Regions from separate parts of the Pseudomonas sp. LBUM1645 genome, predicted to be linked through region 2. Evidence: predicted binding sites of a transcription regulator. Region 2 holds the regulator's gene; each other region holds the start of a gene.
What was found. The regulator sigma-54, encoded in region 2, starts transcription at its own class of promoters, with help from an activator protein. The targets are predictions, from matches to a motif close to ANTGGCATNNANNTTGCTNT.
Positions count from the first base shown of each region.

Region 1: the regulator sigma-54 is predicted to act here: its motif matches at 4,583-4,602, upstream of ACA079_RS22675 (CmpA/NrtA family ABC transporter substrate-binding protein).
Region 3: the regulator sigma-54 is predicted to act here: its motif matches at 3,910-3,929, upstream of ACA079_RS22955 (circularly permuted type 2 ATP-grasp protein).
Region 4: the regulator sigma-54 is predicted to act here: its motif matches at 5,204-5,223, upstream of flgB (flagellar basal body rod protein FlgB).

Region 1 is NZ_CP166811.1:5,022,254-5,030,054, forward strand. Features, by position in the region: gene ACA079_RS22655 (sensor domain-containing diguanylate cyclase) at 1-46, opposite strand, end outside; gene rlmKL (bifunctional 23S rRNA (guanine(2069)-N(7))-methyltransferase RlmK/23S rRNA (guanine(2445)-N(2))-methyltransferase RlmL) at 189-2,459, opposite strand; gene rmf (ribosome modulation factor) at 2,989-3,204, shown strand; gene ACA079_RS22670 (quinone-dependent dihydroorotate dehydrogenase) at 3,473-4,492, opposite strand; gene ACA079_RS22675 (CmpA/NrtA family ABC transporter substrate-binding protein) at 4,722-5,933, shown strand; gene ACA079_RS22680 (ANTAR domain-containing response regulator) at 5,949-6,524, shown strand; gene ACA079_RS22685 (nitrate/nitrite transporter) at 6,882-7,801, shown strand, end outside.
Region 2 is NZ_CP166811.1:964,452-972,252, reverse strand. Features, by position in the region: gene ACA079_RS04150 (KdsC family phosphatase) at 1-408, shown strand, start outside; gene lptC (LPS export ABC transporter periplasmic protein LptC) at 416-988, shown strand; gene lptA (lipopolysaccharide transport periplasmic protein LptA) at 975-1,523, shown strand; gene lptB (LPS export ABC transporter ATP-binding protein) at 1,523-2,248, shown strand; gene ACA079_RS04130 (RNA polymerase factor sigma-54) at 2,432-3,925, shown strand; gene hpf (ribosome hibernation-promoting factor, HPF/YfiA family) at 4,000-4,308, shown strand; gene ptsN (PTS IIA-like nitrogen regulatory protein PtsN) at 4,321-4,785, shown strand; gene rapZ (RNase adapter RapZ) at 4,788-5,645, shown strand; gene ACA079_RS04110 (HPr family phosphocarrier protein) at 5,661-5,936, shown strand; gene ACA079_RS04105 (ZIP family metal transporter) at 6,107-7,000, opposite strand; gene ACA079_RS04100 (superoxide dismutase) at 7,031-7,642, opposite strand; gene ACA079_RS04095 (DUF2753 family protein) at 7,644-7,801, opposite strand, start outside.
Region 3 is NZ_CP166811.1:5,090,302-5,098,102, reverse strand. Features, by position in the region: gene ACA079_RS22985 (methyl-accepting chemotaxis protein) at 1-498, opposite strand, end outside; gene ACA079_RS22980 (hypothetical protein) at 677-1,207, shown strand; gene ACA079_RS22975 (PLDc N-terminal domain-containing protein) at 1,272-1,463, shown strand; gene speE (polyamine aminopropyltransferase) at 1,672-2,547, shown strand; gene ACA079_RS22965 (hypothetical protein) at 2,711-2,944, shown strand; gene ACA079_RS22960 (ribonuclease E inhibitor RraB) at 3,158-3,499, shown strand; gene ACA079_RS22955 (circularly permuted type 2 ATP-grasp protein) at 3,961-5,370, shown strand; gene ACA079_RS22950 (alpha-E domain-containing protein) at 5,383-6,333, shown strand; gene ACA079_RS22945 (transglutaminase family protein) at 6,330-7,139, shown strand; gene ACA079_RS22940 (c-type cytochrome) at 7,261-7,801, opposite strand, start outside.
Region 4 is NZ_CP166811.1:1,586,751-1,594,551, reverse strand. Features, by position in the region: gene ACA079_RS07000 (ribonucleoside-diphosphate reductase subunit alpha) at 1-677, shown strand, start outside; one part of gene ACA079_RS06995 (IS3 family transposase) at 882-1,753, opposite strand; one part of gene ACA079_RS06995 (IS3 family transposase) at 1,753-2,104, opposite strand; gene flgE (flagellar hook protein FlgE) at 2,213-3,538, opposite strand; gene flgD (flagellar hook assembly protein FlgD) at 3,570-4,292, opposite strand; gene flgC (flagellar basal body rod protein FlgC) at 4,308-4,751, opposite strand; gene flgB (flagellar basal body rod protein FlgB) at 4,755-5,162, opposite strand; gene cheR (protein-glutamate O-methyltransferase CheR) at 5,530-6,357, opposite strand; gene ACA079_RS06965 (chemotaxis protein CheV) at 6,404-7,336, opposite strand; gene flgA (flagellar basal body P-ring formation chaperone FlgA) at 7,419-7,801, shown strand, end outside.

The sequences.
Region 1 (7,801 bases), 3.0 Mb from region 2:
CACTGATAAAACCCAGGATCTTCGGGCGCACGGCGTGCAACGACATAGACGCAACTCAAAACGCCAGGTGCGGGAAAGCCCATTGGCCATGCGTTGAGTTATAGCTATTAGCCATCAATTTGACCAGCACAGAAAGAAGCCAAGAGCCTTTAAAAATCAAGGCTCTGTGGATCCAATTCCTTCAAGTGTCAACGAGCCGTGATTTTCCATGCACGGTGGATCTTGCCATTACGGGCGAAATCCGGATCGATGGTCTGGGCAGTGATTTCCTCGACCGCATAACGCTCGGCAAGGTTTTCCTCGAGCTGGAACTTGCGGAAGTTGTTGGAGAAGTACAACACGCCGCCCGGGGCCAGACGCGCCATGGCCAGGTCGATCAATTGCACCTGGTCACGCTGCACGTCGAAGATCCCTTCCATGCGCTTGGAGTTGGAGAACGTCGGCGGATCGATGAAGATCAGGTCGTACTCGTCACGGCAGGCATCGAGCCAGGCCATCACGTCGCCCTGCTCCAGACGGTTCTTCTCGGAGAAACCGTTCAGCGATAAGTTGCGACGCGCCCAGTCCAGATAGGTTTTCGACAGGTCGACGCTGGTGGTGCTGCGCGCGCCGCCCTTGGCTGCGTGAACACTGGCGGTTGCGGTGTAGCTATACAGGTTGAGGAAGCGCTTGCCGGCCGCCTCTTTCTGGATCCGCATGCGCATCGGCCGGTGATCGAGGAACAGCCCGGTGTCGAGGTAATCCGTGAGGTTCACCAGCAGCTTCACGCCACCTTCGTTGACCTCGACGAACTTGCCCTGTGCCGCTTGGCGTTCGTACTGCTTGGTGCCGCTCTGACGCTCGCGACGCTTGACCACCACGCGGCTCTTGTCGATGTTCAAAGCCTGCGGAATGGCCGCCAGGGCATCGAACATGCGCGCCGAGGCTTTTTCCGGATCGATGGATTTCGGCGCGGCGTATTCCTGGACGTGGACCCAATCCTGATACAGGTCGATGGCCATGGAGTATTCCGGCATGTCGGCATCGTAGACGCGGTAGCAGTCGATGCCTTCACGCTTGACCCACTTGCCGAGGGCCTTGAGGTTCTTTTGCAGACGGTTGGCAAACATCTGCCCGCCTTCGCTCAAGCGCGGCTGCTCGATCACCACCGGTGCCGGTTTGATCGGGTTGCCGTTCTTGTTGTATTTCTCGTACTTGCCGGGTGCTACGTCGTTGTCTACGACTTCGACTTCGGCCTGCTCGCGCTCGACCTGACGCTGTTCCGGAGTGCGGCGTTCGCCGGTGACGAACTGGTCCGGCGTGACCTTGATCAGCAGCAATTTGCACGGCAACGCGCCGTTCCAGAACGAATATTGTTTGTGGCTGCGGATGCCCATGCGCTTGCCCAGGTCCGGGGCGCCGGTGAATACCGCGGCTTCCCAGTTCAAGCAGGCCTGACGCAGACGTTCGCCGAGGTTCTGGTAGAGATAGAGCAAGCTCGCTTCGTCACCCAGACGTTCACCGTACGGTGGGTTGCAGATCACCAGGCCTTTCTGGTTCTGGTCCGGACGCGGCTCGAACGTCCCGACTTCGCCCTGGTAGATCTTGATCCACTCGCTCAGGCCGGCACGTTCAACGTTGTTGCGGCCCGGTTGAATCAGGCGCGGATCGGCTTCGTAACCGCGAATCCACAGCGGTGGCTTGGCCAGACCGGCCGCGCAACGCTCAGTGGCTTCTTCGTGAAGCTTTTTCCACAGCGCCGGAACGTGACCGAGCCAGGCCGTGAAACCCCACTGCTCGCGACGCAGGTTCGGCGCCATGTCGGCGGCGATCATCGCAGCTTCGACGAGGAACGTACCGACACCGCACATCGGGTCAGCCAGCGCGCCGCCCTCGGCCGCAATGCGTGGCCAGCCGGAACGGATCAGGATCGCGGCCGCGAGGTTTTCCTTCAGCGGCGCCGCGCCCTGCTGCAAGCGATAGCCGCGCTGGTGCAGGCTGTGGCCGGAGAGGTCGAGGGACAGGATCGCTTCGCCACGGTCCAGGCGCAGGTGAATGCGCAGGTCCGGGTTGAGCTTGTCGATCGACGGACGATCGCCCTGAGGCGTGCGCAGTTTGTCGACGATGGCGTCCTTGACCTTCAAGGCGCCGAAGTGGGTGTTGTCGATGCCCGAGCCGTGACCGCTGAACTCAACGGCCAGGGTGCCATCGTTGAGCATGTGGTCTTGCCACTCGATATCCAGCACGCCGTGATAGAGGTCTTCAGCGTCTTTCATCGGGAAACGCTTGAGCACCAGCAGCACCCGGTTCGCCAGACGCGACCACAGGCACAGGCGATAAGCGGTTTCCATGGTTGCCATGCCGCGCACGGCAGAGGTGTGCTCACGCGCTTCTTCAAGGCCAAGCCCGACGGCTTCCTCGATGAGCAGGCCTTCAAGGCCTTTTGGGCAAGTGAGGAAGATTTCGAATTGATCGGACATTGGAATTTCAGAGCCTTTAGCTAAGTGAACCGGCAACGCATTGCCGGCCCGGTTTTCAATCAGGCGCTTTTCTAAAAGAGCGCCCGCGTGGCACGAAGGTGTGCCGTCCCACCCTTGCTGCTCGGGTTAAAAGAGCTTAGATGCAAAGACAGATAAAAAAGTTGATGCAACAAAATGTCATAAGTCGACCCTTCGTCGAATAGTCCCCCTGCTCAACAGGAGGCATTCTCACTAAAGGATTAACCCCATCATGCAGCGCGGGGCTGATCATACCGGGGTTTTGCCAATAAACACGGGACAACATCGTGTTACTTATCGCCATACCATCTTTATCGTTACGTCCTTATGACAAAACGATCATTCCCTCGATGTGACGCATTGGTTAGAACTCAATACAGGTTGACGCCGCAATGACGTCAACACCTTGGCTCGCGACGCCGGCAGCGAGCCCCAACGGCAGGAGTTTTTCTGCCAGACCTCGATTGAGGTCGACGCGATAAATACAGTCAACAAGTGAGGGCAACACCCTATGAGAAGACTTAAGCGTGATCCGTTGGAAAGAGCATTTTTGCGCGGATATCAATATGGCGTTGGTGGCAAATCCCGTGAGCTTTGCCCATTTACTCTACCGTCGGTACGCCAAGCCTGGATTAACGGCTGGCGAGAAGGACGCGGCGACAACTGGGACGGTATGACCGGCACTGCGGGAATCCATAGACTCAACGAACTTCACGCCGTCGGCTAACACAGGGCACACACTCCGACACGACAATCTGATTACGTAACGACTTACCACGCACGCCCCATCCGGGCGGCGGGCTTCGGCCCAGGGGCTCCTTCGAGGAGCCCTTTTTTATGCCTGCTCTCTGGCTAAACACAACTTCATGCCTGCGGCACTGACTAAACACTCTCTCACTGTAGGAGCTGCCGAAGGCTGCGATCTTTTGATTCTTGCTTCCTGGCAATCAAGATCAAGATCAAAAGATCGCAGCCTTCGGCAGCTCCTACGGGATTTAGCGCAAGGCGGCGATGGCGTCTACGGATTCACGAATCAACGCCGGGCCTTTATAGATGAAGCCGGAATAGAGCTGCACCAGGCTGGCACCCGCAGCGATTTTCTCAGCCGCGTGCTTGCCTTCGGTGATGCCACCCACGGCGATGATCGGTAAACGACCGGCCAACTCGGCCGCCAGCACCTTCACGGTGTGGGTGCTCTTGTCGCGAACCGGTGCCCCGGACAGACCGCCCGCCTCGTCGCCGTGCTCCATGCCTTCTACGCCGACGCGGCTCAGGGTGGTGTTGGTGGCGATCACCGCGTCCATCCCGGTTTCGATCAGCGCTTGCGCGACCTGAGCGGTTTCTTCGTCGGTCATGTCCGGCGCAATCTTGATCGCCAGTGGTACATGTTTGCCGTGGCGCAGCGCCAGTTCTGCGCGGCGCGTGGCCAGGTCGGCCAACAATTGCTTCAGCGAATCGCCGAATTGCAGGCTGCGCAGGCCCGGGGTGTTTGGCGAGCTGACGTTGACCGTCACGTAGCTGGCGTGGGCGTAGACCTTGTCCAGGCAGATCAGGTAGTCATCGACCGCCCGCTCAACCGGGGTATCGAAGTTCTTGCCGATATTGATGCCCAGCACGCCCTTGAACTTGGCCGCCGCCACTCGGGCCAGCAGGTGATCGACGCCGAGGTTGTTGAACCCCATGCGGTTGATGATTGCCTCGGCATCCGGCAGACGGAAAATCCGTGGCTTCGGGTTGCCCGGCTGCGGACGCGGGGTGATGGTGCCGATTTCGACAAAGCCAAAACCCAGTTGCGCAAAACCGTCGATGGCCGCGCCATTCTTGTCCAGACCCGCCGCCAGACCTACCGGGTTCGGGAAGTCGAGGCCCATGACGGTCACCGGCATTTTCGCCGGCGCCTTGCACAGCAAGCCGTTGAGGCCCAAACGCCCGCCCGCGCCGATCAGGTCCAGGGACAGATCGTGGGAGGTTTCCGGGGAAAGTTTGAACAACAGCTGACGGGCCAGGGTGTACATGGGCGGGTTTGACTCTGGGCTACGAAAAGTGGCGGCGATTATAGCCGGGCATCGGGGTTGCAGGCGAGGCGCACGACAAAATCAGCGAGCGATGGCATATGCCTTGCACCGTCACTGACATCAGCACTCATGCCAACGGCGGGATGAGTCGAAAGACAAAGGCGTCGACACTTGGCCTTGCTCTGGCAAGCAGCCCGGTCCGGCGCTTTTTTATGGAAGGTGTTTACTGATGATTGAAGTTCCAGCCAACCCTCTGGCCTGGGTCAACGGCAGCGATGCCCCGGAAAAGACCGAAATCAACCTCGGCTTTATGGCCCTGAGTGACTGCGCCTCCGTGGTGGTCGCGGCCACGCAGGGCTTTGCCCAACCTTATGGCCTGACCCTGAACCTCAAGCGCCAGTCGTCCTGGGCCAACCTGCGGGACAAACTGGTCAGTGGCGAACTCGACGCCGCCCACAGTCTGTACGGTTTGATCTACGCCGTGCATTTGGGCATCGGCGGTGTCGCGTCGACCGACATGGCGGTGCTCATGGGCCTGAATCAGAATGGCCAGAGCATCAACCTTTCCCATGGCTTACAGACTTTAGGCGTGACCAGTCCTGAAGCACTGGACCGACACGTGCACCAAAGTCGCCCAAAACTCACCTTCGCCCAGACATTTCCTACCGGCACCCACGCCATGTGGCTGTATTACTGGCTCGCGAGTCAGGGTATTCATCCGTTGCAGGACGTCGACAGCGTGGTCGTGCCGCCGCCGCAAATGGTCGCGCACCTGCAAGCCGGGCGCATCGATGGCTTCTGCGTCGGCGAGCCATGGTCCGCCAGCGCGGTGCAGCAAAACCTGGGGTTCACGATGGCCACCACCCAGACCATCTGGCCCGATCACCCGGAAAAAGTCCTCGGCTGCACCCGCGCCTTTGTCGAGCAATACCCCAACACCGCCCGGGCGCTGGTGATGGCGATACTGGAGGCCAGCCGCTTCATCGAAGAAAGCACCGAGAATCGCCGCAGCACCGCGAAGCTGTTGAGTGCGCCCGAATACCTCGACGCGCCACTCGACTGCATCGAACCGAGGTTACTCGGTGACTACGCCGATGGCCTGGGTAATCGCTGGCAGGACCCGCACGCGCTACGTTTCCATGGTGATGGCGAGGTCAACTTGCCGTATCTGTCCGATGGCATGTGGTTCATGACCCAGTTCCGCCGTTGGGGCTTGCTGCGCGACGACCCGGACTACCTGGGCGTGGCCCGTCAGGTCCAGCAACTAGACTTGTATCGAGAGGCCGCCACCGCTGTAGGTGTGGCCACGAGTGATCAGCCAATGCGCAGCAGCCAGTTGATCGATGGCAAGGTCTGGGATGGCCTGGACCCCGCCGGCTATGCCCGCAGTTTCAAGCTGCACGCCATGAGCGACAGCTCGCCCCTTCTCGCCAGCCGCTGACAGGAGACTGCGAATATGTTGCGTATCCTGCTGATCAACGACACCGCGAAGAAAGTCGGTCGCCTGAAGGCGGCCCTGACCGAAGCCGGCTTCGAGGTGATCGACGAGTCGGGCCTGACCATCGACCTACCCGCGCGCGTCGAAACGGTGCGGCCGGACGTGATTTTGATCGATACCGAGTCACCGAGCCGCGATGTGATGGAACAAGTGGTGCTGGTGAGCCGCGACCAACCGCGGCCGATCGTGATGTTTACTGACGAACATGACCCCGATGTGATGCGTCAGGCGATCAAGTCCGGGGTCAGTGCCTACATCGTCGAAGGCATCCACGCACAGCGCTTGCAGCCGATTCTCGACGTGGCCATGGCGCGCTTTGAAAGCGACCAGGCCTTGCGCGCCCAGCTAAACGCCCGTGACCAGCAACTGGCCGAGCGCAAGCGGATCGAGTTGGCCAAAGGGCTGCTGATGAAAATGAAGGACTGCAACGAGGAAGAGGCCTACACCCTGATGCGCCGCCAGGCCATGAGCCGGCAGCAGAAGCTGATTCAGGTGGCGGAGCAGATCATCGCCATGAGCGAGTTGCTCGGTTGAACCTCTGTAGTGCCTGAAAGGACGCCATCGCGGGCAAGCCTTGCTCCTACAGTTTTTTGTGTCGTTCACAGCATCTGAACTCACCCAAACCCCGTAGGAGCAAAGCTTGCTCGCGATTGGCCGCAACTCGGTCTCACTTATTGGCACAGATCTCGCTAGGTAATCACTACAGGTAACCAACGGCGGTTGCCCCACCTACGACAAAGACGTCGCTCACCTCATTTGCCCTTTGGCGAATCCGGTGGCGGCGTTTTTTTGTTTTGGCCCCACAGACCGGGGCCGGTGGTGCGGCCGATGCGGCGCCCCACCTGCAAGCTCATGACTCCTTCTCGAGACTCCTAACAGCTGAGGTGCGCGATGAATTCAAGCTTCTGGAAATCCGGCCATACCCCGACATTGTTCGCGGCCTTCCTCTATTTCGACCTGAGTTTCATGGTCTGGTACCTGCTCGGCCCGCTGGCAGTGCAGATCGCCGCCGACCTGCACCTGACCACCCAGCAGCGCGGGCTGGTGGTGGCCACGCCGATTCTGGCCGGGGCGGTATTACGCTTTGTAATGGGCTTGCTGGCTGATCGCCTGTCGCCGAAAACCGCCGGGCTGATTGGCCAGGTGATCGTCATCTGCGCACTGTTCGGCGCCTGGAAACTCGGCATCCACAGCTACGAGCAAGCGCTGGTGCTGGGCCTGTTCCTCGGCATGGCCGGCGCGTCCTTCGCCGTCGCCCTGCCGTTGGCGTCGCAATGGTATCCACCACAACACCAAGGCAAAGCCATGGGCATCGCCGGTGCCGGTAACTCGGGCACTGTGCTCGCTGCACTGATCGCCCCGGTGCTGGCGGCTGCGTTTGGCTGGAGCAACGTGTTCGGCTTCGCCCTGATCCCGCTGATCCTGACCATCATCGTCTTCGCCTGGCTGGCCAAAAACGCGCCTGAGCGTCCAAAAGCCAAGTCGATGTCCGACTACTTCAAGGCCTTGGGCGACCGCGACAGCTGGTGGTTCATGTTTTTCTACAGCGTGACCTTCGGCGGCTTCATCGGCCTGGCCAGCGCCCTGCCCGGCTATTTCAACGACCAATATGGCCTGAGCCCGGTGACCGCCGGTTACTACACGGCGGCCTGCGTGTTCGGTGGCAGCTTGATGCGTCCGTTGGGCGGCGCTCTGGCCGACCGCTTCGGTGGCATTCGCACCCTTTTGGGGATGTACACGGTGGCAGCGGTCTGCATCGCAGCGGTGGGTTTCAATTTGCCGAGTTCCTACGCGGCGCTGGCACTTTTCGT
Region 2 (7,801 bases):
TTCAACACCCTCGACGGCCAAGGCATCAAGATGTTGATGGCAGCCGGTGTGCAGACCGCTATCATCAGCGGCCGCAAGACCCCGGTGGTCGAGCGACGAGCGAAGAACCTCGGTATTCCACACGTGTACCAGGGGCGCGAAGACAAACTGGTGGTGCTCGACGAGCTTCTTGCCCAACTCAACCTAAGCTATGAACAAGTCGCCTACCTCGGCGACGACCTGCCGGACCTGCCGGTGATTCGCCGCGTCGGCTTGGGCATGGCGGTGGCAAACGCTGCCAGTTTCGTCCGTGAACACGCCCACGGCATCACCCAGGCCCGCGGTGGCGAGGGTGCCGCTCGCGAATTCTGCGAATTGATCCTGCGCGCGCAGGGCCGCCTTGATGCGGCAAACGCCGCGTACCTGTGAGCCAACTATGCTGAGCAAAAAGATTCGCAAATTCCTGGTGTTCGGTTGCATCGCAGCGATATTCGCGGCGGTCGGCTACTGGAACATCAGCCCGGAACGCTTCCTCGATCAGCCGGTGGCTAAGATCGATGAAACCGCGATCGACTATTACGCGATCAACGCCCACAGCGTGCAATACCTGCCGGACGGCAAACTGCAATACGAAATGACGTCCGACAAGGTTGAACACCTGAAAGCCACCGAAGTGACGCTGCTGACCAATCCCGACCTGAACATGTTCCGCGGCACCGAGTTTCCGTGGCATGTCCAGAGCGAGCACGGCGAAGTGAATCCCGACGGCACTCAGGTCGAACTGATTGACTCGGTGCGCATCACGCGCTTCGACGAGAAAAACCGCAAGACCCTGATTACTACCACCCGCATGACAGTGTTCCCGCAGCAGCAATATGCGCAGACCGAGCAACCCGTTAGAATCGACGGCGCTGGTGGTGTGTCGACTGGCAAGGGAATGAAAGCGTATTTGAAAGAAAGCAGGATACACCTGCTATCTAACGTAAGAGGACAGTATGAGGCTCGTTAAAACCCTCCCTATTTTGCTCGGTCTGAGCGCAGCACTGGGAAGCGTGAGCGCCTGGGCTCTGCCGAACGATCAAGAGCAGCCTATCCGCATCCAGGCCGACGATGCCCAACTGGACGACAAGAATGGTGTTGCCACCTATAAAGGTGACGTGATCATTACCCAGGGTTCGATGATTGTTAAAGGCAATACTGTGACCATCACCCGCACCCCGGCCGGCGACATCGACGTGGTGACTTCGGTGGGCAATCTGGCCTACTTCGAGCAGATGCAGACGGCTGGCGACACCAAACCTGTACAGGGCTGGGGTGTGACCATTCAGTACCACGCCTCGCAAAACCGCGTCGTGCTGATCGATAAGGCAAAAGTTGTCGACAAGGACAACAACGTCACCCAAGGCGAAAAAATCGTCTACGACACCGAGAAAAAGCTTGCGAGCGCTGGGCGCGCTACGGGCAGCAAGGTCACCGAGGCGCGTCCGCGTATCGATATGGTGATCCAGCCGAAGCCGAAAAACGACACGAAAAAGGCTCCGTAATGGCAACTCTGAAAGCTCAGCATCTGGCCAAGAGCTACAAGAGCCGCCAGGTCGTGCGCGACGTCAGCCTGTCGATCGACAGCGGTCAGATCGTCGGCCTGCTGGGTCCCAACGGCGCCGGCAAGACCACCTGCTTTTACATGATTGTCGGCCTGGTACAGGCCGATCAGGGCCGCGTACTGATTGACGACCTGGATGTCAGTCACCAGCCTATGCACGGTCGTGCGAAGGCCGGCATCGGCTATCTTCCGCAAGAAGCATCGATCTTCCGCAAACTCTCGGTAGCCGACAACATCATGGCGATCCTCGAGACCCGCAAGGAACTCGACAAGGCCGGTCGTCGCAAAGAGCTGGAAAGCCTGCTGCAGGAATTCCACATCAGCCACATCCGCGACAACCTCGGGATGAGCCTGTCCGGTGGTGAACGCCGCCGTGTGGAAATCGCCCGGGCACTGGCTACCAACCCGAAATTCATCCTGCTCGACGAACCGTTCGCCGGCGTGGACCCGATTTCGGTGGGTGACATCAAGCAGATCATCTATCACCTCAAGGCCAAAGGCATTGGCGTGCTGATCACTGACCACAATGTCCGTGAAACCCTGGATATCTGCGAAACCGCCTACATCGTCAACGATGGCCAGCTGATCGCCGAAGGTGACTCTGCCACCATCCTGGCCAACGACCTGGTCAAGGAAGTGTATCTGGGCCATGAGTTCCGCCTGTAAGCACTGAGGTGTCTGGCTGGTTGCTCGGCGCTTGTCTCGATAAAAAATCAACATTTTTTTATTGTTACAGTGCTCTAGGCAAACGCTGCAGTTTCGGGCATATAATTTGCTTATGTTTGGCGCTCCGGCGCCCTGTAGTGGATGGCGCATGTGCGCCGGCGAATAAGGTGTTAAGCCCCTGCCATGAAACCATCGCTAGTCTTGAGAATGGGCCAGCAGCTGACGATGACACCGCAGCTGCAACAGGCCATCCGCCTGCTCCAATTGTCGACCCTGGACCTGCAACAGGAAATCCAGGAGGCCCTGGAGTCCAATCCGATGCTCGAACGCCAGGAAGAAGGCGACGACTTCGATAACGCCGACCCCTTGGCCGACAAAGCCGAACAGCAACCCAACGCTGACATTCAGGAACCCTCCTACCAGGAAACCGCCCCGACGGTTGATAACCTCGAGGAAGGCGACTGGAACGAACGCATCCCCAACGAACTGCCCGTCGATACCGCGTGGGAAGACGTCTACCAGACCAGCGCCAGCAGCCTGCCGAGCAACGATGACGACGAGTGGGACTTCACCACCCGGACATCGGCCGGCGAAAGCCTGCAAAGCCACCTGCTGTGGCAACTGAACCTGGCCCCGATGTCCGACACCGATCGCCTGATCGCCGTGACCCTGATCGACTGCATCAACAATCAGGGCTACCTGGACGAAACCCTCGAGGAGATTCTCGAAGCCTTCGACCCGGAACTGGACATCGAACTGGACGAAATCGAAGCCGTCCTGCACCGCATCCAGCAATTCGAACCCGCTGGCATCGGCGCCCGCAACCTGGGCGAATGCCTGCTGCTGCAATTGCGTCAGTTGCCCGCCAAGACGCCTTGGCTGGTCGAGGCCAAACGCCTGGTCACCGATTACATCGACCTGCTTGGCAGCCGCGATTACAGCCAGCTGATGCGTCGCATGAAGCTCAAGGAAGACGAACTGCGCCAGGTGATTGAACTGGTGCAGAGCCTCAACCCGCGCCCAGGCTCGCAAATCGAGTCCAGCGAAGCCGAATACGTCGTTCCCGACGTGATCGTACGCAAGGACAACGAACGCTGGCTGGTAGAACTGAACCAGGAATCCGTGCCACGACTGCGGGTCAACGCTCAATACGCCGGTTTCGTGCGCCGCGCCGACACCAGCGCCGACAACACCTTCATGCGCAATCAGTTGCAAGAGGCCCGCTGGTTCATCAAGAGCCTGCAAAGCCGCAACGAAACCCTGATGAAAGTAGCCACTCAGATCGTCGAGCATCAGCGCGGCTTTCTTGAATACGGCGACGAAGCCATGAAACCGCTGGTCCTGCATGACATCGCCGAAGCGGTGGGCATGCACGAGTCGACGATTTCACGGGTGACCACGCAGAAATTCATGCATACCCCACGGGGCATATATGAACTGAAATACTTTTTCTCCAGCCACGTCAGCACCTCCGAGGGCGGTGAATGCTCGTCCACGGCGATCCGCGCGATCATCAAAAAACTGGTTGCCGCGGAAAATCAGAAAAAGCCGTTGAGTGACAGCAAGATCGCTGGTTTACTGGAGGCACAAGGCATTCAGGTGGCTCGCCGCACCGTCGCCAAGTACCGCGAATCCCTCGGGATCGCGCCTTCGAGCGAACGTAAGCGGTTGATGTAGAGCCACGCCACAGCGTTCCAGTGGCAGGCATTTCTGCCTGCCGCTTTATGCACTGGCAACGAAGGAGAAGCTGTATGCAAGTCAACATCAGTGGACACCAACTGGAAGTGACCGAACCTCTTCGCACCTACATCGGCGAAAAACTCGAACGATTAGAGAGGCATTTCGACAAGATCACCAACGTGCAAGTCACGATGACGGTCGAAAAGCTCAAGCAGAAAATCGAAGCCACGCTGCATATTCCCGGCAATGAAGTGGTCGCAAACGCGGAGCATACCGATATGTACGCGGCGATCGACGCACTGACCGACAAGCTGGATAAACAACTCAAAAAGCATAAGGAAAAGACCCAAAGCCTCCTCCAGGGCGCGACCGGTCGTTAACACTCCCAACCCATGATCCGACTTGAAAGCATCCTGACCCCCGGCCGTTCCCTCGTGAACGTGCCGGGCGGCAGTAAAAAGAAAGCCCTCGAGCAAATTGCCAACCTTATCCACAAAGAAGTGCCGGATCTGGAGATGCAAGATGTCTTCGAGGCTCTGATTGCCCGTGAAAAACTCGGCTCAACCGGTTTTGGCAACGGCATCGCCATTCCCCACTGTCGCCTGAAGGGCTGCACCTCGCCTATCAGCGCCCTGATGCACCTTGATGCACCCATTGATTTCGACGCCATCGACGGTGCCCCGGTTGACCTGCTGTTCGTTTTGCTGGTCCCGGAAGCCGCTACCGATGCGCACCTGGAGTTACTGCGCCAGATCGCCAGCATGCTCGACCGCAAGGAAGTGCGCGAAAAACTGCGCAGCGCCCCGAGCAATGAAGCCTTGTATCAGGTTGTCCTGGACGAGCAAAACGGTCACTAATCATGCGCTTGATCATCGTCAGTGGCCGCTCCGGCTCAGGTAAAAGTACCGCACTCGATGTTCTCGAGGACAACGGCTACTACTGCATCGACAACCTGCCCGCCGGTCTGCTGCCGGAACTGGCCGAACGCGCGTTGATTCACACCGAGCTGGCGCAACCGCTGGTTGCCGTATCCATCGATGCGCGCAACTTGCCGAGTCACTTGTCGCGGTTTCCCGAACTGCTGGAAGAAGTGCGCAGCCGGCATATCCAGTGTGATGTGCTTTATCTGGACGCCGACGAAGAAACCTTGCTCAAGCGTTTCTCGGAAACCCGCCGTCGTCACCCGCTGAGCAATGCCAATCGCTCGCTGGCCGAGGCCATCAACGATGAGACCGCCCTGCTCGGGCCGATTGCCGACCTCGCCGATCTCAAAGTAAACACCACCAACCTGAACCTGTATCAGCTGCGAGATACCATCAAGCTGCGCCTGCTGAACCAGCCGGAACCCGGTACGGCGTTCCTGGTGGAGTCTTTCGGCTTCAAGCGGGGCATGCCGGTGGACGCTGATCTGGTGTTCGACGTGCGCTGCCTGCCGAACCCTTACTGGAAGCCAGAGTTGCGCGATCAATCCGGGCTCGACCAACCAGTTGCCGAGTACCTGGCGGCACAACCGGACGTCGAAGAGATGTTCCAGGACATTTCCACCTACTTGTTAAAGTGGCTGCCACGCTTCGCCGCCAGCAACCGCGCTTATGTCACCATTGCCATTGGTTGCACCGGGGGCCATCACCGCTCCGTCTACCTGACCGAACGTCTGGGCCAGGCCCTGCAAAAATCCCTGAAGAACGTCCAGGTTCGCCACCGCGACCTCAGCTAAAGGATTCACACCGCGATGCCTGCTCTGGAAATTGAAATCATCAACAAGCTGGGCCTGCATGCCCGCGCTTCTGCAAAATTCGTTGGCGTCGCCGGTGAGTTCAAGGATTGCACGATCAGAGTAGGACGCACGCCGGAATCCACGGTCGACGGAAAAAGCATCATGGCAATGATGATGCTCGCTGCGGGCAAGGGCACCAAAATCCACCTGAGCACCGAGGGTGAACAGGCTGATGAGGCGCTGCAGGCATTGGTGAATTTGATCAATGATTACTTCGGCGAAGGCGAATAATCCTCGCCCTGTAGCAGCTGCCGAAGGCTGCGTTCGGCTGCGCAGCAGTCGTAAATACACGCGCGGTTGAACTGACACACCACAAATTTCAAACTGGCGACTGCTTCGTCCGAACGCGGCCCGAACCGAACGCAGGCTTCGCCAGCTGCTACAAAGTTCGTGTTCAGCCGCTAAGCCAACGCTGTATCCATCACCATCATCAAGCAAAACCCGATAAGCAACCCAAGACTTGCAAGCTTGTCGTGACCATTGCGGCGCGACTCGGGGATGACTTCATGGGTGACCACCAGCAACATCGCCCCGGCCGCCAGTGCCAACCCCAAGGGCAACAACAATTCGGCCAGGCTCACTAGCCAGGCACACAGCAACGCGAAGACCGGCTCGACCAGACCTGACGCAGCACCGATCAGGAACGCCTTAACCCGCGACATCCCTGCCCCGGCCAATACCAGCGCGATCACCAGACCTTCCGGTACATCCTGCAAGGCGATGCCCATGGCCAGGCTATCGGCGTCGGGCATGCCACCCCCCGCCGACACACCGACCGCCATGCCTTCAGGGATGTTGTGGGCAATGATCGCAAACACAAACAACCAGATTCGCGGCGGGATGATCGGTCGCTCCAGCGTGCTTACGAGCATTTCCGGCGACGCACCCGACACCTTGCGATCAACCAGGAACAATCCGAACGCACCCAGCATGATGCCGAAACTGATCAGTCCGCTGGCCGCCCAAGGCGTCAGCCCCAGGCTTTCAGCGGCAGAGATCCCAGGAACGATCAACGAAAACGCTGTCGCCGCGAGCATCACCCCGGCCCCGAAGCCAAGCAGTGAATCGCTGACCGCCTGGGGCATCCGTCGAATCACCAGCACGGGCACCGCGCCCAAGGCTGTGCCCAAGGCGCAGATCGCCCCGCCTTGCAGCGCGCGCAGCAATTTCGGCTCGAGGTCCAGCCACGCCAAGCCTTGGGCAACCAATAACGTCATGCCTGCCAGCAGTAACAGCGATCCGAATGCGTAACGAAACATTCGTCCACTTCCGATCGCCAGTGTTTCAGTGCCCATAGCCAGCCTTGGATTGTTTTTGCGGAAGTCTTAAACCAGTGCAGCCTGATAGCGCGCAGCGACTTCAGGCCAATTGATCACGTTGTAGAACGCGTTGATGTATTCCGGGCGACGGTTCTGGTACTGCAGGTAATAAGCGTGCTCCCAGACATCCAGACCGAGGATTGGCGTATTGCCGTTCATCAATGGACTGTCCTGATTACCGCTGCTTTCAACGACCAGTGTCTTTTGCGGCGTCACACTGAGCCACGCCCAGCCGCTGCCGAAACGAGTCAGCGCGGCTTTGGTGAAGGCTTCCTTGAAACTGCTCAGGCCGCCCAGTTGCTCATCGATCGCCTCAGCCAAGGAGCCTTCAGGATTGCCGCCGCCGTTGGGCGCCATCACTTCCCAGAACAGCGAATGGTTGGCATGCCCGCCGCCCTGATTAATCACCGCCGCGCGCAGCTTCTCCGGCAGTTGCTGGACAGCAGACACCAGCTTCTCCACCGGCCACTCGGCAAACTCGGTGCCTTCCACCGCTGCGTTGAGGTTGTTGATGTAGGTCTGGTGATGCTTGGTGTAGTGGATTTCCATGGTCTGCGCATCGATGTGCGGTTCCAGGGCGTCGTAGGCGTACGGCAAGGCAGGCAAGGTAAAAGCCATTTCAATGAACTCCATGATGTAGGGGCGCAGGCGAGGCGGCATCGATGTGCAGCAATCGATGCGTACGCGGGTATTCGCCGTGTTCGCTGATGAAATTCAGCAGCTCGACGTAGGTTTTGCTGCTCTGGCGCAACGCTGCTTCACGCAAGGCCGGCGCCA
Region 3 (7,801 bases), 3.0 Mb from region 2:
GAGCAAGAAGCGAATCAGCAATTGCGAAGCGCCGAGCATCGCCAGCATCAGGATCGCCACCGCCACCGCATAGTTGGGAAAACGCTCGCCAAATACCTGGGTCAGGCTCGGGCCATGAGCAATTACCGCGACCTGGTTGCCATCCATGCGCGTAAACACTTCAGCGCCCATCAACGGGTTGTTGCCGAACAGCGGCATGGCATTGATTTCGACCCAGCCATTGGTATCGGCCAGTTCCAGTACCGGCTGCCCGTTCAGCAACGGTGCCTGCCCGCGACTGAACGTCAGCACATTATCGGCTTTGGGGAGAGGCTGCCCGGCGGGCCAGGCGTTGAGCAGTCGCGCCTGGGCTTGTGCCGATGCCTGATAAGCATGGCTGCGGGCCTGTTGTTCGAGCTGTACGGCGTACAACACCAGCAGCAAGGTCGTGACGAAGGCGACGGCGTTGACCGCCCAGAATTTGTATTTCAGCGAGATATTGCTAAGCCAGGCACCCATGGAGGTCTTCTCTGATAGCGGAAACAGTTTCGGCAAGGTGCCAGTATTGTGCCGCTACTCAGGGCGCCGGATCTTGATGTGGGTCAACGTTCCCGGCCATGCTCGCGCACAGGAATTGCGGGGCGTAATGCGCTATTCTTCGCGCCTTCAAAATTCCCTCGCTACAGGATTCCGCACCATGAAAGCCGCACTCGTCGAACTCATCAGCAAAATCAGCTCCGGGTGCATGAGCGATGACGAAATCCTGAAAGTCGCTGACGAAGCGGCCCAGGCCTACGCCGATCCAGAGGCTTTTCTGACGGCCAATCCGGATATCAACTACGACGAAACGTTCCCGATTCCGCTGGGCGAGTGGGTCGTCGTCGGCAGTTTGCCGGAGACCGTGCTGTTCCAGGCCGACACCTATGTGGACCTGTTCGCCCAGATCGTTTCCTCGTTCGGGCCCGGCGTTGATTTCAATATCAAGCCCAAGCAACTGGCCAAGACTGAAGCCCTGACCGCGCTCAATCGCATTCAGGTTCAGATGGGCAGCATGAACAAGGAAAATGGCGGTTACACGCTGATGAACTTCAGTCAGTTGCTCGACGACGAACTGCAAGTGGTGCTGGTCTACGGCAACGACGTGCCGCGCGTGCTCGAGTTGTGCGCCAAGGTTGGCATCGCTGCCGCGCCCTCGCTGGAAGCCCTCAAAATCGCCGTTCACGTTTAAAAAACGGAACCCTCGCAAGGCCCGGCTATCCTAAGAGTGCAAACCACTCTTAGGGAGCGACACCATGGGTTCCACGTTCAACGGTCTGATTGGCCTGATTATTCTTGCCCTGGACATCTGGGCAATCATCAACGTGCTCAAAAGTGGTGCCGACACAGGGATGAAAATCATCTGGGTGCTGCTGATCCTGCTGCTGCCGGTGCTGGGCCTGATCATCTGGGCGATTGCCGGGCCACGGGGCAACGTCCGAATCTGACTGCATCCCCGAAAACGACACCGAACCTGTGGGAGCTGGCTTGCCTGCGATTCAGGCGGCAAGGTCTGTCAGGCATACCGAGGCGATCCCATCGCAGGCAAGCCAGCTCCCACAGGGATTGTGTCGAGGCGTCAAGCGAGGTTCGACCTGTCATATCCCGCGACGTAGAATTCGCGCCTTGCCATCCGCATTCATCGGAGCACTTCCCATGAGCAACACCCCGACCAGCGAGTACCTGGAAACCCTCTACGAAGGCTACGGCCAGCGTTTTCGCATGGAAAAACTGTTGCACGAAGTGCGCACCGAACACCAACACCTGGTGATTTTCGAAAACCCGCGCATGGGCCGCGTCATGGCGCTGGACGGCGTGATCCAGACCACCGAAGCCGACGAATTCATCTACCACGAGATGTTGACCCACGTCCCGATCCTGGCGCATGGCAGCGCCAGGCGCGTGCTGATCATCGGTGGCGGCGACGGCGGCATGCTGCGTGAAGTGGCCAAGCACCGCAGCATCGAGCACATCACCATGGTCGAGATCGACGGCACCGTAGTCGACATGTGCAAGGAGTTCCTGCCGAACCACTCCAAGGGTGCGTTCGACGATCCACGCCTGAACCTGGTGATCGACGACGGTATGCGTTTCGTCGCCTCCACCACCGAAAAATTCGACGTGATCATTTCCGACTCCACCGATCCGATCGGCCCGGGCGAAGTGCTGTTCTCGGAAAACTTCTACCAGGCCTGCCGTCGCTGCCTGAACGAAGGCGGCATCCTGGTGACCCAGAACGGCACGCCGTTCATGCAAATCGAAGAAGTCAAAACCACCGCCGGGCGTCTGCGCAGCCTGTTCCCGGACTGGCACTTCTATCAGGCGGCCGTGCCGACCTACATCGGCGGCGCCATGACCTTCGCTTGGGGCGCGACCAATACCGCCTATCGCAAATTGTCCCGCGAAACCCTGCAGCAGCGTTTCGCCGGCAGCGGCATCATCACCCGCTACTACAACCCGGAAATCCACATCGGCGCGTTCGCCTTGCCGCAATACGTTCTGCAGGCTGTGAACAAGCCTAGCAACGACTGATATCGAGCAAGCCAGAAAGGGCCCTCTCAGGTTGTGTGAAAACACACCGGAGACGGCCCTTTTTTCATGCTTCACTTATAGAAGGTCCGGTTGAACGATTGGCCGGGGAAGAATGTCGAGATACATGTAAACCCATCCATGGGTTTTATCGAGGAGGCACCTGATGCAAAAGTGGAAAGTCACTTTCGTTGATGATCACGGTGAAAAAGTTGACGAAGTGTTCGAGAGCGATGAATGCCCGAACAACGAAGAGGCCGCGAAGCTCATTCGCGCCCGGTGTCTGCCTGTGGCTGCCGAACTGGACCTCAACGATCTGGAAGGGCGCACCGATGATCCGACTGTCAAAAGTCTGAAGACCCAGTACAGCATTGAAATCCTCAGCATCACGCCAATCTGAACATCTCCTGTCACATTCCTAACCAGGCCTTGGCAGCGCCTCTATCTTGAGGCTACTCTGCAATCGAGATCAGCGAACGGATCGCTAAGGTCTGGTCTTGTCAGCTACATGCTTGCTTCCCACCGGCAACGTTGTTGCCGCATCGCTCGCCCCATTCGGTTGCGAGCGCCGGGAATACGGAAAGTCTATCCATCAGTCTGAGGGGGACGTTTCATGAGCACAGCCTATCAAGAAGACATCAGCACCAGCGTCTTGCGCCGCATGAAAGAAGGCGGTTTCGACTTTTCACGATTCCATCCCATCGAGTTCTACGCCATTTTCCCGGACGAGGAGCGGGCACGCAGGGCGGCAGGGCATTACTGCGGTGAATCCTTGAATGCACAAATCAGCGTGCGCGACGACGGCGCGTGGTACCTGGAACTGAGCAAAGTGATGTACGCCACCTATGACGGCATCGGCGATTTTGAGCAGGATTTCGAGGCGGTGGTTGAGCCTTTGGGCGGCATCATCGAAGGATGGGGCGTCAAGCAGGAGGTACGAGGGCGACTCGCATAACATATGAACAGTGACAACACTCAGCAACGGCTGACCTCAGGGTTGGCCGTTTTCGTTTTCGCGGTTTGAGAAGGCCAAAGATCGCAGCCTCGTTTTCTCCTGTAGGAGCTGTCGAGTGAAACGAGGCTGCGATCTCTTGATCGTGTTTTTGATTCATAACGTTTCAAAAACGCAAAAAAAAGCCGCATAAACAGGCGGCTAAAGGGAAGTTCATCAAGATTTTCAGCGAATGCGCGGATTATCCGCATCGACTCCCGGGCAGTGAAATCAACTCTGGCTATGCTGGTGATAGGCGACAACATTGCTTCGCAATGAAGCGGGGGCGATCAGGTGGGGGCATTTACCGCACAGGATTGGTGCGGTGCGTGCAGTGCGATTATCCAACTGATTGATATCAAAGCGTTTATGCCGATGGCACGGGCTTTGCGAAGCCCAGATGTCCGGGTGACAAGGAGTACGGCATGATCCGCACCTATTTTGATGAGATGTACGATGCCGGCGGCCAGGTCCGCCCGCATTATCGGGAGTTTGCCCGTTGGCTGGCCGAAACGCCTGACGAGCTTTTGGCACAACGGCGACGCGAGGCCGATCTGTTATTTCATCGCGCCGGGATTACCTTCACGCTCTATGGTGATGAGCAAGGGACAGAGCGCCTGATTCCCTTCGACACCATCCCCCGCAGCATCCCCGCCAGTGAGTGGCGAGTTGTCGAGCGCGGCTGCATTCAGCGGGTCAAGGCGTTGAACATGTTCCTCGCCGACCTCTATCACGAGCAGCGCATTATCAAGGCCGGCATCATTCCGGCCGAGCAGGTGCTGGCCAACGAGCAGTATCAGTTGGCGATGCAAGGGCTGAATCTGCACCGCGATATCTATTCCCACATCTCCGGTGTCGATCTGGTGCGCGATGGCGACGGCACGTACTACGTGCTTGAAGACAATCTTCGTACACCGAGCGGCGTCAGCTACATGCTTGAAGACCGCAAGATGATGATGCGGTTGTTCCCCGAGCTGTTCGCGGCCCAGCGCATTGCCCCTATCGACCACTATCCGAACCTGTTGCTCGACACCCTGAAAAGCTCCAGCCCGATTGATAACCCGAGCGTGGTGGTACTGACGCCGGGTCGTTTCAACAGCGCGTTCTTTGAACATGCGTTTCTGGCGCGGGAAATGGGCGTTGAGCTGGTGGAAGGCGCGGACCTGTTCGTGCGTGATGACAAGGTGTTCATGCGCACCACGGACGGGCCGAAAGCCGTCGACGTGATCTACCGTCGCCTCGACGATGCGTTCCTTGATCCGCTGGCGTTCAACCCGGACTCGATGCTTGGCGTTCCAGGACTGCTGTCGTCGTATCGCTCCGGCAACGTCGTGCTGGCGAATGCCATCGGCACCGGGGTCGCGGACGACAAGTCGGTGTATCCATTCGTCACGGACATGATCCGTTTCTACCTGGATGAAGAGCCGATTCTGAAGAATGTGCCGACGTGGCAGTGTCGTAATCCCTCCGAACTGTCCCACGTACTGGCCAATCTTCCGGAACTGGTGGTCAAGGAAACCCAGGGCTCCGGCGGTTACGGAATGCTGGTCGGGCCGGCGGCGACGGCGGCGGAAATCGAGTCTTTCCGCGCGCGGATCAAAGCCAAGCCCCATGCGTACATCGCGCAACCGACGTTGTCCCTGTCGACCTGTCCGACCTTTGTCGAAAACGGCATTGCTCCACGCCACATCGACCTGCGTCCGTTTGTATTGTCTGGCCGCGAAACCCGGGTTGTGCCCGGTGGTTTGACCCGTGTTGCCCTGCGCGAAGGCTCCCTGGTGGTGAATTCATCCCAGGGCGGTGGAACCAAGGACACCTGGGTGGTCGAGGATTGAAGGAAGCCTGCCATGTTAAGTAGAACTGCCTCGGATTTGTATTGGATGTCGCGTTACCTGGAGCGGGCGGAAAACCTCGCACGGATGCTCGACATCAGTTATTCGCTGTCGCTGATGCCACAGGATGGTCGTGGTGATGGCCTGCATGAACTCGCCATGCCGTTGTTGATCACTGGCACCCTGGACGATTACCTGGAACGCCACGGCGAATTGCACGCTGAACGGCTGCTGCATTTCTTCGCTCTGGACGCGGCCAACCCGGCGAGCATCTACAGCTGCCTCGGCGCCGCGCGGGCCAGTGCCCATGCGGTGCGTGGGCGAATCACCGCCGACATGTGGGAAAACATCAATGCCACCTGGCTGGAAATTCGCGGAATTGCCGATCAGGGCTTGAGTCGCTACGGCATGAGCCGTTTCTGCGAGTGGATCAAGGAACGTTCCCACCTGTTCCGGGGCGCGTCCTACGGCACGATCATGCGTAACGACGCGTTCCGCTTTATTCGTCTGGGGACGTTTATCGAAAGGGCCGACAACACGTTGCGCCTGCTCGATGCCCGCTACGAAATGGCTGGCGATCAGGCAGAGGCGGTCAGCGATGGTACCGCTCACGCGTATTACCAGTGGAGTGCATTGCTGCGGGCGTTGTCCTCGTTCGAGGCCTACACCGAGATATACCGCGATGCGCCCGGCGCCCGGCATGTGGCCGAGTTGCTGTTGCTGCGTGCTGATGTGCCGCGGTCATTGCGCGCCTGCACCGAAGAAATCGACCAGATCCTTGCCCAGTTGCCGGGGGCCAACGGCCGTCCCGCGCAACGCCTGGCAGCGGAAATGGACGCACGCCTGCGCTACACCGGCATCTCCGAAATTCTCGACGAAGGCCTGCATGCCTGGCTGACCGAGTTCATCCCGCTGGTGCGCCAGTTGGGTAACGCCATACACAGTTCCTACCTGGAGGCTGCATGAGACTTTCCATTAGCCACGAGACCACCTATCACTACGAAGATCAGGTGCGGGCGAGCATCCAGTACCTGCGACTGACACCCCACGACAGCGAGCGCCAGCACGTGCTCAGCTGGCAGCTCGACTTGCCGCGCCCGGTGCGCGCGCAACTCGATCCGTTCGGCAACATCCTGCACGTGCTGACCATGGACGAGCCTCACGAGGCGATCATCATCGGCGCCCGGGGCCAGGTGGACATCGACGAATTGCGTGAGGCGGAACATGAAAGCCAGTCGGCGCTGCCGTTCCTGCGTTTCACGCGCCTGACCGAAGCCGACGAAGCCCTGCGTGCGTTCGCCGAGAAGGAGTGCAAGCAACGCCGGGATCGCACGGCGTTGATCGACTTGATGCATGGCCTGAACCAGCACATGACCTACACGCCGGGCTCCACCGAAGTGGACACCAGCGCCGCGCAGGCCTTCGCTGGGCGTTCGGGCGTTTGCCAGGACCACACCCACGCGTTTCTCGCCTGCGCTCGCAGCCTGGGCATTCCGTCGCGTTATGTGTCGGGCTATTTGTACAGCGAGAACAGCGAACACCTGGCCAGTCACGCCTGGGCGGAAGCCTGGCTCGATGACGCCTGGTACAGCTTTGACGTGACCAATGAATTGGCGCGGCCTGAGCGTCATCTGAAACTGGCGGTGGGTCTGGATTACCTGGATGCCTGCCCGGTGCGTGGCATGCGGCGTGGCGGTGGTTGCGAGCAGATGCATGCGAAGGTGTTTGTGTCACCGACACCCATGCCGATTATCTCAGTCCAACAGCAATAATCCGGATCACCACAAAACCCCTGTGGGAGCGAGCTTGCTCGCGATAGCGTCGTATCAGCCAGCACTTCTGTGACTGATACGACGCTATCGCGAGCAAGCTCACTCCCACAGGGGAATGGTGTCAGGGTTTAACCTTGCGCCCAGCCATGTGCTTCAAATACCCCACCAACCTCTCCAGATCCCCGTCCGGCAACACCGTCGCCGAAAACCCGGGCATCTTCGCCTGAGGCCACTGGCGCAAGCTCTGCGGATCACGAATGTAGCGCTTGAGGAAATCCGCGCCGAAGTACTCGGTCGGGTTAAACGGAATATTCAGGTCCGGTCCAAACTGCGCATCCCCGGCGCCGTTCAATCGATGGCACGCCAGGCAATTCTTCTGAAACAGCGCAAAACCCTTATTCACCGGATCATCAGCCTTCAACGCCGGATCGGGCAGCAGGGCAGGGAAGCGCTCGGCCACCGGTGCCAAGCGCTTGATGCTCGCCACTTGAAAGGGCCATTGCTCGGGACTGATATCGCCCGTCTGAGGATCGGTCCAGACCAGATAGAACGGCCCTGCGCCGGGTTTGCCTTCCGACAGCGGTGGCCACGGCTTGGCAGGTTCTTCAATCGCCAACCATGCGCGCGCACCCTGGGAATTGAGTAACGGTGCGGCTGACAGT
Region 4 (7,801 bases), 620 kb from region 2:
ACATCGACGTTGACCTGAACGAATCCCTGGACTGGGCACCGGTTCGTGCCCGCGTTCAGAAAGGCATTCGTAACTCCAACATCATGGCCATCGCACCGACCGCGACCATCGCCAACATCACTGGCGTATCGCAGTCGATCGAACCGACCTACCAGAACCTCTATGTGAAATCGAACCTGTCGGGCGAATTCACCGTGATCAACCCGTACCTGGTTCGCGACCTGAAGGCTCGCGGTCTGTGGGACTCGGTCATGATCAACGACCTGAAGTACTACGACGGTTCGGTGCAACAGATCGAGCGCATCCCGCAAGAACTCAAAGAGCTCTACGCGACTGCCTTCGAAGTGGACACCAAGTGGATCGTTGACGCGGCAAGCCGTCGTCAGAAGTGGATCGACCAGGCTCAATCGCTGAACCTGTACATCGCTGGCGCATCGGGCAAGAAGCTGGACGTGACCTACCGCATGGCCTGGTACCGTGGTCTGAAAACCACTTACTACCTCCGTGCCCTGGCCGCGACCAGCACCGAGAAGTCGACCATCAACACCGGCAAGCTGAACGCTGTTTCCAGCGGCGGCAACCACGGTGAAGATTCGGTCCTGGCAGCACCTGCCGGCCCTGCTCCAGTGCCGAAGGCTTGCGCCATCGACGAGCCGGATTGCGAAGCTTGCCAATAAGCTGAGCCGGTAACCTGAAACCCCCGACAGTCCTCTGGATTGTCGGGGGTTTTCTTTTGCCTGCCTTTCGAGATCAAAAGATCGCAGCCTCGTTTCACTCGACAGCTCCTACAAAGGGGCCGCTATTTCCTGTAGGAGCTGTCGAGTGAAACGAGGCTGCGATCTTTTTGCCATGTCTAGTCCTGAAATAGGTTTACACCTGTTTCACCCCAACGCCCGATGCACCGCATCGGGCGTTTTGTATTTTAAGGACAGGTGCGGCCGTTCCTGGTTGTAGATCCTGACCGCCTCTCGCACCATCTGCGTGGCCTGCGCGAAATCCGCAGGTCGGTGGATCAAGAACTCTGTTTTCAAGATGCCGTTGACCCGCTCGGCCAAGGCGTTTTGGTAGCAGTCGTAGCCGTCGGTCATCGAGCAAGTGATGCCATGTTTTACGTGCACTTCTTGATAAAGGGCCGAGCAGTACTGCGCGCCTCGATCCGAGTGATGGACTAGCTTCTGAACGCTTCGACGTCGCTTCAACGCCATTCGAAAGGCTTGCACCACGGAGTTGGTGTGCAGACTTTCGTGCACGTGATAGCCGACTATTTTTCTCGAAAAGGCATCCGTCACCAAACTCAAATAGGCAACGCTATCACGGGTAGGCAGGTACGTAATATCGGCCACCCAGACCTGTTCCGGGCCGGTAGCGACTATTTGTTCCGGGCTTGGTTTCAGCAGATTAGGGTGTCGGCGGAAGCGATGATGGCTGTCGGTCGTCTTGTGATACGCCCGTTTTCGGCGGACCAACTGGCGGCTTTCCCGCAAAACCGCGAACAGACGATCCCGGCCAACATGGAGCGCCTGTTGCTCACGCTGCTCATGCATCATCGAATACAGCTTCCGAGTGCCGATGCACGGTTGGCGGGCACGGATCTTCTGTACAAACGTTATGAGCTGCTGATCCTGGTCGGCCCGATCCCGGTAGACCCGGTTGCGTTTGTAATAGGCCTGACGGCTTATCCCCATAAATTGGCAAGCCTTGCTGACACTCAGAGTTTGGGTTTGCGCAACGACTTGCCGGGTCGCTTTTTTACAATAGATACGCCGTAGTCATTCTTCAGAACATCGACCACGGCTTCAAAGAATTGGGCTTTCTGATTTGCCAGCGCCAGTTGTTCCTCGAGTTCTTTGATTCGTTGCTCGGGAGTCATTGGCAAGGTTGGCTCGTCCATAGGTCTGATCCTCTGGGAGCGAATGGAGGCGCCTTGGCTCCAGTCCTGGCGACCATGTTTGCGTAACCAAACCAACACCGTCGACCGACCCTGAATCCCATAGCGCCGCTGAGCCTCTTTATAACTCAACTCGCCTTTTTCGACCTGGTCGACAACCGATAATTTAAAAGCCAGCGTGTAATCACGCTGACTTCGCTTCGTGCCCGTGTCCATTGCACCTTCCTGATAAGAAGCCAGAAGGTGTAAACCTTATTCAGGACGGGACACCAGCCATAAAAAAGCCCCTCTTCCGAGGGGCTTTTTATGAAGCACTATCAAACATCAGGTCATCTGAATGATGGTCTGCATGATGGTGCTCTGAGTCGAGATGGTCTTGGAGTTCGCCTGGAAGTTGCTCTGCGCCTTGACCAACTCGACCAGTTCATTGGTCAGGTTGACGTTGGACTCTTCCAGGGAGTTGGAGTGGATCTCGCCCAAGGTACCAGTGTTCGGCGCATCGTAGCCCGGGATACCCGACGAATAGGTTTCTTTCCAACTGGTGCCGCCTACAGGCTGCAAACCTTGTTCGTTGGTGAAGCTGGCGAGCGAGATCTGGCCGATAGCCTTGGTCTGGCTGTTGCTGAAGTTGGCCAGCATGACACCGCTGGTGTCGATGGTCAGGTTGGTAATCTGGCCGGTGGCGTAGCCGTTCTGCGAAGGAATCGAACGCGCGGTGTCAGCGTTGTATTGCGTGGTTTTGTCCATGGAGACCGTAACGACGCCGGAGGCAGCGCCGTTGGCTTTAAACACGCCATTGGTCACGGTACCCGGAATCCAGCCGGTGACCTTCAGGTCAGGGCTGGTTATCACGGATGGCGGAATGGTCGCTGGAACAACCGGTGTGGTGACCGAAGTCAGCTTGCCGGAGCTGTCGAAGTTCATGGTCGAAGCGACAGGAGGAGTAAGAGGATCGGTAGGATCGCTGCCATCCGGGTTGCGACCCTCGATCAGGGTGTAGGTCTTCCAGGTGTTGTCAGCAGTCTTGACCATGTATTGATCCATGGTGTGCTTATTACCCTGGGTATCGTAAATCGGGGTACTGAACTGCTTGGTGAAGGACGCTTCCTTGGACGGGTCAAACGGATTGGTAGTCTGGTTGATGATGGGAGCTGTGGAGTTCAGGTTGATCGTCGACGAAACCGTGGAGGTGTTTTTTGGCGCCAGGTTCGACGTATCGATGCGCAGGTCAGTCAAAACGCCATTGAGGATCTTGCCATTGGCATCCACGCCATAACCCTGCAGACGCGCAGAGCCATCGCTATTGGTGACGTAACCGTCCTTGTCGACCTTGAACGTACCGGCACGGGTGTAGGACATCGAACCGTTCTCGCTCAACACGAAAAAGCCGGAACCGTTGATACCCATGTCCAGCACGTTGCCGGTGTTGCTGACGTCGCCCTGGGTGAACTGCTGGGAAACGTTGGCCAGGCGCACGCCGCTACCGATGGTTTTACTGCCAGTACCCAGCTTGGTGGCCGAGTAAACGTCTTCGAATTCCGCACGGGACGATTTGAAACCGGTGGTCGCGACGTTGGCGATGTTGTTGCCGGTCACGTCCAGTTGTTTGTTGGCTGCATAGAGACCGCTAAGGCCGATATTGAAAGACATATTCCACTCCTTTGTGCCGTGTTAGTCGGCTCTACATACCAATGGTTTGTACTTTTGACAGGGCGATGCTGCCGGCCCCGGCCAGGTTGAGCATCAACTCACCGCCGGTCTGGCTGATGGTCACGCTGTTGACGGTGGCCGGCAGGTAAGTCACCAGCGAGGTCGCCTTGCCGTCGTAGGTCGCCGTAGCACCGAAGGTATAGGTACCCGCCGTGGCCACTTCGCCTGCATCGTTTTTGCCGTCCCAGATGAAAGTGGGAGTACCGGCGACCTGGCTGCCCAGGTCGATGGTGCGGACAACCTTGCCATCGGCATTGGTGATATTGACCTTGACCGGGTCCACCGACGCCGGTACGGCAATGGTGCCGCTGAAACTTTTGGAGGTATCAACCACCGCCTTGTCGCCCGGTGCAATAACCGAACGCCCGACCAGCGACGACGCCTGCAACGCCTGGGACGAGTTGTAGTTGCTCGCCAGACCGCTGACGGTGTCGTTGAGCGTGGTGATGCCTTCCAGGCTACTGAACTGGGCCAACTGGGCGACGAACTCGCCGTTGTCCTGCGGTTCCAGCGGGTTCTGGTTTTTCAGTTGCGTTACCAGCAACTGCAGGAACGCGTCCTTGCCCAGGGCCTTGTTGCCGGTGGCGCTGTTCGTCGCCGACGCCAGGCCGTCAGCACTGGTGTTGGTCTTGATCGAGGAGTTGGCCAGGATGTCCTTGAGGCTAATGCCACTGGTGGTATCGGTAACACTCATCTGAGTCGCCCCTTATCACTGACCGAGGGTCAGGACCTTTTGCATCATGGTTTTGGCGGTGTTCATCATTTCGGCGTTGGTCTGGAACGAACGGCTCGCGGAAATCATGTCAGCCATCTCTTCCACCACGTTGACGTTCGGGTAGTAGACGTAGCCCTTGGCGTCGGCCGCCGGATGGTTCGGCTCGTAGCGCGCTTCAAGGTTGCTCTGGTCTTCGACCACGCCCAGCACTTGCACGCCTTGACCGGCCGCGTCCTGGTTCTGGAACAGCGAATCGCTGCCGCCGCTCTGGCCGCCCTGGAACATGGTGGCGAATACCGGGTGCCGTGCACGGTAGGTCTGGTCAATGCTCGACGAAACGGTCTCGGCGTTGGCGATGTTACTGGCGACGGTGTTCAAGCGAGTGGTCTGGGCACTCATGCCGCTACCGGCAATGTTGAAAACACTGGCTAGAGACATGACTTACTCTCCACGAAGGGCTGACACCAGCCCTTTGAATTTGCTGTTGAGCAGGGTGAAGCTGGCCTGGAAGTTGACCGCGTTTTCCGCGTAGTTCGACTGTTCCAGTTGGGCGTCGACGGTGTTCTGGTCGATCGACGGTTGCATCGGCGTGCGATACAGCAGCGATTCGTCACCATTGCCCAGGCCTTCGGCTTCGATATGACGGCTGTTGGTCATGTTCAAGGCGAAAGAGCCGCTCTTGGTCTTCTCGTTCTGCTCGGCAAGCACTTTCGAGAAGTCCAGATCCCGAGCCTTGTAGTTCGGGGTGTCGGCGTTGGCGATGTTGTTGGCCAGGACTTCGGCACGCTGAGCGCGGAAGCCCAGGGCTTGTTCGTGGATACCGAGCGCTTTATCGAAGCTGATGCTCATGTCGGAAACCTTCGGGTGACCTGATTTTTCGTAACATGGACATAGCAAGCGTCGTGCCAATTGAAGAAAGCCCGTAAACCGGGGCTTTGCGGGCAGTGGCAACGTGGCAATGCCAGAAAAGCGGCAACCGATTTCCGCCGCCTGCCGCTTTTCTGCCGCTTATCCCCCTCCAAAGAACACCTTCGTCCCCTGTGGGAGCGAGCTTGCTCGCGATGGCGTCGTGTCAGTCGACATTTGTATAACCTGACCCACCGCAATCGCGAGCAAGCTCGCTCCCACAGGGTCTAGTGGTGTTTTCAGAAATAACGGCAGGCATAAAAAAACGGGAGCCCTCTGAGGACTCCCGTTTTTTGATAACGCCAACGACTCACTTCGCCTGGTAAATGATCCCCGGGCTGCACTGGACCATCTGGTAATGATCCGGCAAACCGTTCAGCGCCTCGGAAGCACCGAGGAACAGATAACCGCCGGGTTTCAACGTGCTGTGAATGCGCAACAGGATGTCCTTCTTCACCTCGGCGGAGAAGTAGATCAGCACGTTGCGGCAGAACACGATGTCAAACTTGCCCAGCGCCGCGTAGCTGTCCAGCAGGTTGAATGAACGAAACTCCACCCGGCTCTTGATCGGTGCCTTGATTGCCCAGCGCCCCGGCCCTTTTGGGTCGAAATAACGTTGAAGGCGCTCGGGCGACAGTCCACGGCCGATGGCCAGGCTGTCGTACTCGCCGGTCTTGCAGTTGGTCAGCATGGTGCCGGACAGGTCGGTGGCAACGATCTGCACGCCCATCTTCAACTGGCCCATGTTCACGCGTTCGAACTCATCGATCGACATCGACAGCGAATACGGTTCCTGACCCGACGAACAGGCCGCCGACCAGATCCGCAGACGCTGGCCAGGGGCGGCCTTGATCGCTGCCGGCAGCACCTTGTTCTTCAAGACTTCAAACGGATAGGTGTCACGAAACCACAGGGTTTCGTTGGTGGTCATGGCATCCACCACCATCTCGCGCAAACCGCTGCGCGGCTGGGTCTGGATGCGCTGGACCAGCTCACCCAGGGACTTGATGCCTTGCTGTTCCATCAGTTTGTTGAGACGGCTCGAGACCAGGTACTGCTTGTTTTCACCGAGCAAAATGCCACAGGCTTTTTCCAGGAAGACCCGGAACTGTTCGAAATCCAAATTACCCGTAGACAAAGATGCCGCCTCTTAAATCGTATTAACCGCCAGGGGCAAAAGGCCCCTAGCTGATGTCTGCTGCTTTGATCCGGTTGACTACCCGGGATGCCAGGTCATCAGGACGGAATTTGGCAAGGAAGTCATCGGCACCGACCTTCTTGACCATCGCCTGATTGAATACACCCGACAACGAAGTATGCAGGATGATGTGAAGCTTTTGCATGCGAGGGTCGTTGCGGATCTCGGCCGTGAGGGTGTACCCGTCCATCTCCGGCATCTCGATGTCGGAAATCATCATCAGGAACTCTTCTTCCGGCTTCTTGCCCTCGTCGACCAGCTTGCGCAGGTAATCCAGCGCCTGCCGACCGTCGTTCAACGCCACCACTTCGACGCCGACCGTTTGCAGGCAACGCGAGACCTGCTTGCGCGCCACCGACGAGTCATCGACCGTCAGCACCCGCAAGGACAATGCCTTGTGCTGGGTTTCGACATCCACCACGCCAACGGAAATCGCTTCCGGTGTCGGCGCCACTTCTGCCAGCACTTTCTCGACGTCGATGATTTCGACTAACTGATTGTCGACCCGAGTCACAGCCGTCAGGTAATGATCGCGTCCCGTGCCCTTGGGTGGCGGATGAATCTCCTCCCAGTTCATGTTGACGATGCGTTCCACCGACCGCACCAGGAAACCCTGGGTCTTGGTGTTGTACTCCGTGATGATCACGAAGGGATTGCTTTGATCTTTCAGCGCACCGGAACCGGTCGCCATGGCCAGATCAAGAATCGGAATGGTCGCCCCCCGAATATTTGCCACACCGCACACGACAGGACTGGATTTTGGCATCAGTGTCAGTTTGGGGCATTGCAGCACCTCCCGAACCTTGAACACGTTGATCCCATACAGCTGCTGGCCGTCGAGACGGAACAACAACAGCTCAAGGCGATTCTGCCCTACCAGTTGCGTGCGCTGGTTTACCGCATCCATTACACCAGCCATGCACAGACTCCTACACCAACGCTTAAGTGTGTTGCGACGCGCATTCATCACTAAACGGCACGGCGCTTGCTTTTTAACTCTTATGAACACAGAACCGACATTTTTCCGACGCCTGACATCAAACGCCCGCAAATTGCTTTGCGCGATGTCGGCCGTTTGCCTGTTCAACGCTGGCAGCCCTGCCCTTGCTGACGCGGTTACCTTGCCTGACATGCTTATCGGCGTCACTCAGGGCTTTCTTGAATTCACCGTAGAAGACTATCTGGCAACCAGTCAAACGGAAGGTCGCTACGAGATCGAGGTCAAGCAGCTCGATCCGCGGCTGCGCATGCCCATGTGCGACAAGGAATTGACAGCGTCCCTGGAGAGCCCGGCCACGCCGTTGGGGCGAGTTACGGTCAAGGTGCGCTGCGAGGGCGCGTCGCCCTGGACGGTCTTCGTACCCGCTCAAGTGCGCCTGTTTCG